DNA from 2 places in the Massilia sp. genome. Region 2 is predicted to be linked to the other one. Evidence: predicted binding sites of a transcription regulator. Region 2 holds the regulator's gene; the other holds the start of a gene.
What was found. Region 2 encodes FNR, which switches genes on or off when oxygen is low (the NO sensors DNR and NnrR bind a similar motif). Its sites were predicted from a motif close to TTGATNNNNATCAA; they were not measured.
Positions count from the first base shown of each region.

Region 1: a site for FNR is predicted at 1,271-1,284, ahead of ACK4S9_RS20145 (carbohydrate kinase). Genes of this name have one in related genera too.

Region 1 is NZ_JBKBOV010000049.1:2,594-6,210, forward strand. It holds gene ACK4S9_RS20140 (pseudouridine-5'-phosphate glycosidase) at 1-110, opposite strand, end outside; gene ACK4S9_RS20145 (carbohydrate kinase) at 113-1,219, opposite strand; gene xapA (xanthosine phosphorylase) at 1,479-2,324, shown strand; gene ACK4S9_RS20155 (phosphopentomutase) at 2,343-3,536, shown strand; gene deoC (deoxyribose-phosphate aldolase) at 3,533-3,617, shown strand, end outside.
Region 2 is NZ_JBKBOV010000034.1:10,193-13,809, reverse strand. It holds gene ACK4S9_RS16900 (metallophosphoesterase) at 1-794, shown strand, start outside; gene fnr (fumarate/nitrate reduction transcriptional regulator Fnr) at 804-1,568, opposite strand; gene ACK4S9_RS16890 (hypothetical protein) at 1,758-3,407, opposite strand; gene ACK4S9_RS16885 (hypothetical protein) at 3,427-3,617, opposite strand, start outside.

The sequences.
Region 1 (3,617 bases), on a different contig from region 2:
TGCGGGTAGGGCATGCCGTGCGAGATGATGGTCGATTCGAGCGCGACGACGGGTTTGCCGGCGGCGCGCGCGCTGGCTACTTCGGGCGAGAACAGGAGGAAGGATTGCATGATCAGTCCAATACGGATTCGTTGAGGGATTCCAGCTGGCCGGGGTCGAGCGCCGGGCAGACGGTCTGCTCGCATTCGATGGTCATGCTGGACAATTGCAGGCCGCGGCGGCAGGCCAGGCCGAGATCGGCCTCGCCGCTGTGCAGCGACCAGCAGACGGCGGCGGCGAAGGCGTCGCCGGCGCCGGTGACGTCGACGACCTTCACCGCCGGGGCGTCGAGGCGCATCAGGCCAGCGGGAGAGGTGTACATGACGCCGCGCGCGCCACGCGTGACGATCACGTCCTGCACGCCCTGAGCCTGCAGGTCGGCGCAGGCGGCGCCGACGGCGGCGTCGCTCTCGAGCGCATGGCCCACGCGGGCCGCCAGTTCGCCCTGGTTCAGGATCAGGAGGCGCAGGCCGCGCAGCTGCCGGGGCAGGCGCGCCATCTTCGGTTCGGACACGGCCACCAATACCAGCGGCACGCCGTCGCGCAGCGCGTCCTCGCGCAGGGCGGCGACCGACTCGCTGGGAAGGTTGAGGTCGGCCACGATGAGCGCGGCGTTGGCGCGCTGTTGCTGGCGGGTGGCGAGGAAGTCTGGCGTCAGGCGGTCATTGAGGGCCATGTCGGCCAGCGCCACCACCATCTCGCCATCCTGGTCCAGCACCGCGGTATAGGTGCCGCTGCCGACGCCGTCGAGGCGCAGCGCGCCGCGGGTGTCGACGCCGGCTTCCTCGGCGTGGGCGAGCAGGGCGCGGCCGGAAGCGTCGCTGCCGACCGCCGTGACCAGGGCCACCGGCGTACCCAGGCGCGCCAGGTTTTCGGCGATGTTGCGGGCCACGCCGCCGAAGGATTCGTCCTGGCTGGCCGGATTCGAGGTGCCGAGCACCAGCTTGCCCGTGCTGCGCAGCTTGCGGTCGAGGTTGGAGGCGCCGATGCACAGGATCGGGCGCTGGTCCGGCAGTACGTAGGCGCGCCCCAGGATGCGGCGTTCGCGCACCAGGGTGGCGATGTAGTTGGCGACGGCCGAGCGCGACAGCCCGAGCCGGCTGGCAAGGTCTTGTTGCGAGATGAAGGGATTCGCGCGGATCAGCTCGTACAACTGTTCTTTTTTCGGCGGCTCGGTCACGGTCTGGGCTGGGCTCTGTTAAACAAATGTCCGTCAATGCTAGACAAATGTTTGAAGCGTGTCAAACAGTTCCGCTTTATATGTCTGTACGTCAACAATACACCGATTGATTTATTTTTTAAACCAATAAATCGACAAGAAAAATGGTATTTGCCATACATATCGCGCCTCATGCATAGTTATAATATTCCGGCTGGTATGTAGCAAACCCTGTTCCAGCCCCTCCTCACGTCTCCCGAATCCGCACACAAGGACTACCATGTTCAGCAATACCCCATTTGAAGCAGCAGAAGTCATCAAGGCACGCAAACCCGGTTTCGCGCCGCGCGCCGCATTGATCCTGGGTTCGGGGTTGGGCGTGCTGGCCGAGCAGATGACGGACGCCGTGTCGATCAGCTATGCCGACCTGCCGGGCTTCCCGATCAGCACCGTGCACGGCCATGCCGGCGAACTGGTGCTGGGGACCCTGGCCGGCGTGCCGGTGGTGTGCATGAAGGGCCGCGGCCACTTCTACGAAGGCTACGGCGCCAACGTCATGACCTCGGCCGTGCGCACGTTCAAACTGATCGGCTGCGAGATGCTCCTGGTGACGAACGCCGCCGGCTCGCTGCGTCCCGAAGTGGATGCGGGCAGCGTGGTGGTCCTGAACGACCACATCAACCTGCTGCCGGGCAGCCCGATGGCAGGCCCGAACGACGAGCGCTTCGGCCCACGCTTCTTCAGCATGGCCAATGCCTACGATGCCGAGCTGCGCGCCCTGGTCAAGGAAACCGCGGCCGCCAAGGGCATCACCCTGCACGAAGGCGTGTACCTGGCCTGCCCGGGCCCGAACTTCGAAACCGCCGCCGAAATCCGCGCCTTCAAGGCGCTGGGCGCCGACGTGGTCGGCATGTCGGTGGTGCCGGAAGTGATCTCGGCGCGCCACTGCGGCCTGAAGGTCGCCGGCATCTCGGCGATCACCAACCTGGCCGAGGGACTGACCCCGTTCCCGCTGTCGCACGAGCAGACCCTGAAGTACGCCGCGGTCGCGGCCAAGGACCTCGTCACCCTGATCCATTCCTTCATCGAGCGACTGGGCGCAACCCCGCGCACCGAAGCAAACTGATTCTTAGCGAGCGATTCCATGTCACGCGCATTCATCCTCCTGCTTGACTCGTTCGGCCTGGGCGCCTTGCCCGACGCCGACAAATACGGCGACCTCGGTGCCAACACCTTCGGCCACATCGCCAAGTGGGCGGCCAACGAGGGCAAGCCGATGTCGCTGCCCAACCTGGAACGCCTGGGCCTGGCGGCCGCCGCGCACAAGGCCAGCGGCGAATGGGCCGCCGGCTTTCAACAGCGCGAGGGCTTCACCGGCGCCTGGGGCGCCGCGCGCGAGCAGTCGACCGGCAAGGACACGCAGAGCGGCCACTGGGAGATCGCCGGCGTGCCGGTGCTGTTCGACTGGGGCTACTTCCCGAAGACCGTGCCGTCCTTCCCGAAAGAGCTGACCGACAAGCTGCAAGAGTCTACCGGCGTGCCGGGCTGGCTCGGCAACTGCCATGCGTCCGGCACCACCATCATCAACGAGCTGGGCGACAAACACGTCGCTACTGGCCGTCCGATCCTGTACACCTCGGCCGACTCGGTGCTGCAGATCGCCGCGCACGAAGAGCACTTCGGGCTGGAACGCCTGTACGAGGTCTGCGAGGTCGCGTATGAACTGGTCAAGCCCTACAACATCGGCCGCGTGATCGCGCGTCCCTTCACGGGCGCGAACGGCGACTACAAGCGCACCAGCAACCGTCACGACTACGCCGTGCCGCCGACCGCACCGACGCTGCTCGACCACGTCAAGGACGCGGGCGGCGAAGTCATTGCCCTCGGCAAGATCAGCGACATCTTCGCAGCCCAGGGCGTGACCCAGCTGATCAAGGGCGCCGACAACATGGCCCTGTTCGACCGCCTGGTCGAAGTGGCCGACACCGCCCCGAGCAAGTCGCTGACCTTCGTGAACTTCGTCGACTTCGACATGCACTTCGGTCACCGCCGCGACGTCGCCGGCTATGCGAACGCGCTGCACGAGCTGGATGCGCGCCTGCCGGAATTCATGGGCAAGCTGAAGGATGGCGACCTGGTCGTCATCACCGCCGACCACGGCTGCGACCCGACCGCGCCGGGCTCGGACCACACCCGCGAGCACATCCCGATGATCTTCTTCGGCCCGAACGTCGCCCCGCAGGAACTCCCGATCGCCTCCACCTTCTCGGATATCGGCGCAACGCTCGCCAAGCACCTTGGCGTCAAACCACTTTCGAACGGAACCGCACTGCTATGACCCAGCCCCTGGATTTCAAACGTAACACCGCCGTCGGCCTCGACCTCGGGCTGGTCAAGCACGTCAAGGTGAACCGCAACG
Region 2 (3,617 bases):
ACGCCGGTTTCCATCCGCAGATCCGCGCCGACACCGACGTCGTCGTCCTGGCGGGCGACATCGGCTCCTACCAATCCGGCTCGCGCCTGACCGACGCTGATTTCGGTCTCGAACGCTTTTCGCCCCTGCGCCCCGGCGCGGCCAAGGCACGGGTCCTGTACATCCCCGGCAACCACGAATTCGACGGCCTCGACTACCACGAGGCCCATGCGCGCCTGCGCGCCAGCTGCGCGCGCCTCGGCATCGAATGGCTGGATCGCGAAACGCTCGTCATCGGGAACATCCGCTTCATCGGCACCACCCTGTGGAGCGACTTCGACGCGCTGGCGCTGCAGGAGCAGGACCTGACGAAGCAGCTGCAAAAGCGCGAAAAGGCCTTCCGCGCCGCCAACTGGTATCTGTCGAAGAACACCACCTTGAAGAACGGCGAGAAGGTGCTGGCCGAGGGCATCCGCGAGATGGCGCTGGAGTGCCAGGCCTGGCTGCGCGGCGCGCTGGCGGCGCCTTTCGACGGCACCACGGTGGTGGTGACCCACTTCGCCCCCAGCCTGCGAAGCGCCGATCCGCGCTATGGCCTCACGCCCGGCACCGCGGGCTTCTGCAATGCGCTCGACGCCTTGTTCCCGCAGGCCGAGGTCTGGATCCATGGCCACCTGCACTGCGCCAACGACTACGTGGTCAGCGGCGTCGAGGCCGGCCGGCCCTGGTCCTGCCGGGTGGTGGCCAACCCGCTCGGCTACCTCAGCAAGGGCGAGCAGGAAGCCTTCCGCCCGGACCTGGTGATCGAGCTCTGATCCGGTCTGCTAGCCCATCGGGCTGCAGACCTCGGTGCCGGCGGCCAGCGCCTTGAGCCGGGCCGGGTCGAGCAGGGTGACTTCGCGCTTGTCCACCTGCAGCCAGCCCTGCTTCTTGAAGCGCGACAGCAGCCGGCTGATGCTTTCGATGGTGAGCCCGAGGTAGTTGCCGATGTCCTCGCGCGACATGCGCAGCTGGAAGCTGTTCGGCGAATAGCCGCGCGCCGCGTAGCGTGCCGACAGGTTGACCAGGAAGACGGCGAAGCGCTGCTCGGCCCGCATATTGCCGAGCAGCAGCATGACGTTCTGTTCGCGCGTGATTTCCTGGCTCATGATGCGGTGGAAGTGGCGCAGCAGGGCCGGCACGTGGCCGAACAGCTCTTCCAGGCGCGCGAACGGGATCTCGCACACCTCGCTGTCCTCGAGGGCCACGGCGTCGCAGTGGTGGGTGCCGCTGATCGCGTCCATGCCCAGCAGTTCGCCGGCCATCTGGAAGCCCGTGATCTGGGCTTCGCCGGCCGCGTTCACCTGGTAGGTCTTGAAATGGCCGAAGCGCACCGCGTACAGGTTGCGGAAGGGCTCGCCCATGGCGTACAGGCGCTCGTCGCGCGCCAGGCGGCGGCGCCGGCCGATGATCTGGTCGAGGCGGTTGATGTCGGCGTCCTCGAGGCCCATCGGCAGGCACAGTTGGTGCATGCTGCAGGCGCTGCAACTGGTCTTGAGGGCCTGGATGCTGACCGGCGCTTCGCCCGGAAGCGAGATGGGTTGGTTCATGACGAGGACAGGAAAATGCGGACGCGACCATTATAGACAAAGGCCGCGTTCGTGGCTTTCATTTCCAGAATACAGTAGGGTGGTCGGCTCTGCCGACCGCGCGTCCGGCTGTCAGTCGAATAGACGTTCCATCGAATCAAAGACGGTTTGAACGCGCGGACGGCGAGCCGTCCACCCTACAAGTCCCGATTACAGGTGATGCCGGTGCTGCGCCTTCATCCTGTAATACTCCTGGCGGCCCTTGGCGCGCACGGTCGCGGCGATCTCGGCTGCTTCCTGCGCCGCCTGGTTCACGGTCGCGAAGGCGTCGGCGTTCCCCTTGAGCGCTTCCACGGCCTGCTGCGACTGCGCCGTGCCGGCCAGCGCCAGCCCGAAGGTGGCCGATACCGCCATCTCGGCGGCCAGGGTCTCGAGGGTCGGCGCCACCACGTCCTGCATCGCCTTGGCCGCCTGCGTCTCGGCGCTGGCCTGGGGCGCCGCCAGCGTGCGCGCCAGGTCCATGTCGCTTGCGACCCGCGCCAGGAAGTCGAGCGCGGCGCGGCTGCCGGACTGGTTGGCCAGGTCGCCCAGGCGCAGCAGGGCCGTGTTCTTGGCGTTGAACACGGCGCGGCCGGCGCGCGGGCTTTGCACGAAGTCGATCATGGGCTGGACCGCGATCTCGCTGCCGATGTGGCCGAGGGTGGCCACGATCTGGGTCAGGAACTCCTCGTGCCGTTCCGGCTCGTTTACCAGCCAGTCGAGCAGCAGGCGGGCATCCTGCTCGCCGTACTGCGAGGCCAGTTCCCAGGGCACGCCTTCCACCCAGTGGCGCGAGACGAAGTCGCGCACGTCGGCCGGCAGCGCCAGGCCGCCGGCGCCGCAGGAGCAGGCCGCCGCCGGCATCACCTTGCCCGTGATGTTGAGCGGACCCGAAAGGAAGGTCGAGGATTCCGCCGCGTTGACGACGTTGTGGTCGGTGCCGACGGACGGGTACATGACCGCGCGCGGGTCGTCGGTGCGGTGGCCCAGGCCGCAGTTGTGGCCGTATTCGTGCACCCAGATCAGGCCTTCCTGGTCGGCGGTGAAGCGCACCGCGGCCACGTTGACCGAAGCGCTGCCGACCGGGGCGCAGCCGATGATGCTGTCGCCGGGGCCGCCGCACCAGCGGATCGCCTGCACGATCTTGACCCCGCTGCCGGCGCTCAAGAGGGCATTCAGGTCGCTGGATGTCTGGATGGTGCCGGGGATGTTTGCCGGCAGCACCCGGACCGCGCCGTTGCGCACGAAGCGCACCGGGGTCGCGACGTCCGGCCCGGTGTCGTCGTTCTGGAGGATGGCGCCCATGTCGGCCAGGATCCTGTCGGCCTCGGCCTCGCTCAGGGCCACGCTGCCGTGGCGGTGCACCGTGACCGAGACCGTGCGCAGGCCGGGCGGCGCGACCGGCGGGTTGACGATCAGGTAATCGGCGTAGAGCGAGATGTCGGCGCTCCACTCGATGTTGACCCAGATGTCGACGCCACCCGCGCGCGGGGCGACGTTGTGCAGGGTGTAGCGCGCCGCGCCGATGAACTTGCCGGCCGGTGGCCCGCCCGGCACGCCTTCGCCGACGGCCACGAACACCTGCGAGCCGGGCTGGATCAGGTCCCAGTTGAGCCGCAGCAGCCATTCGCCGCGGCGCATGCCCCAGTCGTGGCGGTAGGTAAAGCCGGTGCCCTGCAGCGCCGGCTGCAGGCCCTGGGCGCCGACGCTCGCTTCGGCGACGGCCCAGGGGCCCTTGGTGGTTGATGAGTCCGCCCCCTCCTGCGTTCCGGGGTCGAGCAGCAGTGCGGCGTCCTGGTCGAGACGATCATTTGGTGCCATGCGATTCTCCTGGTGCGGTTCAAGGGTTGATGATCAGGTAATCGGCGTAGAGCGAGATGTCGCTGCTCCACTCGATGTCGACCCAGATGTCGACGCCGTTCCAGCGCGAGGCGACGTTGTGCAGGGTATAGCGGGCCGCGCCGATGAACTTGCCGGCCGGCGGGCCGCCCGGCACGCCTTCGCCGATCGCCACCAGCACCCGCGACGGGG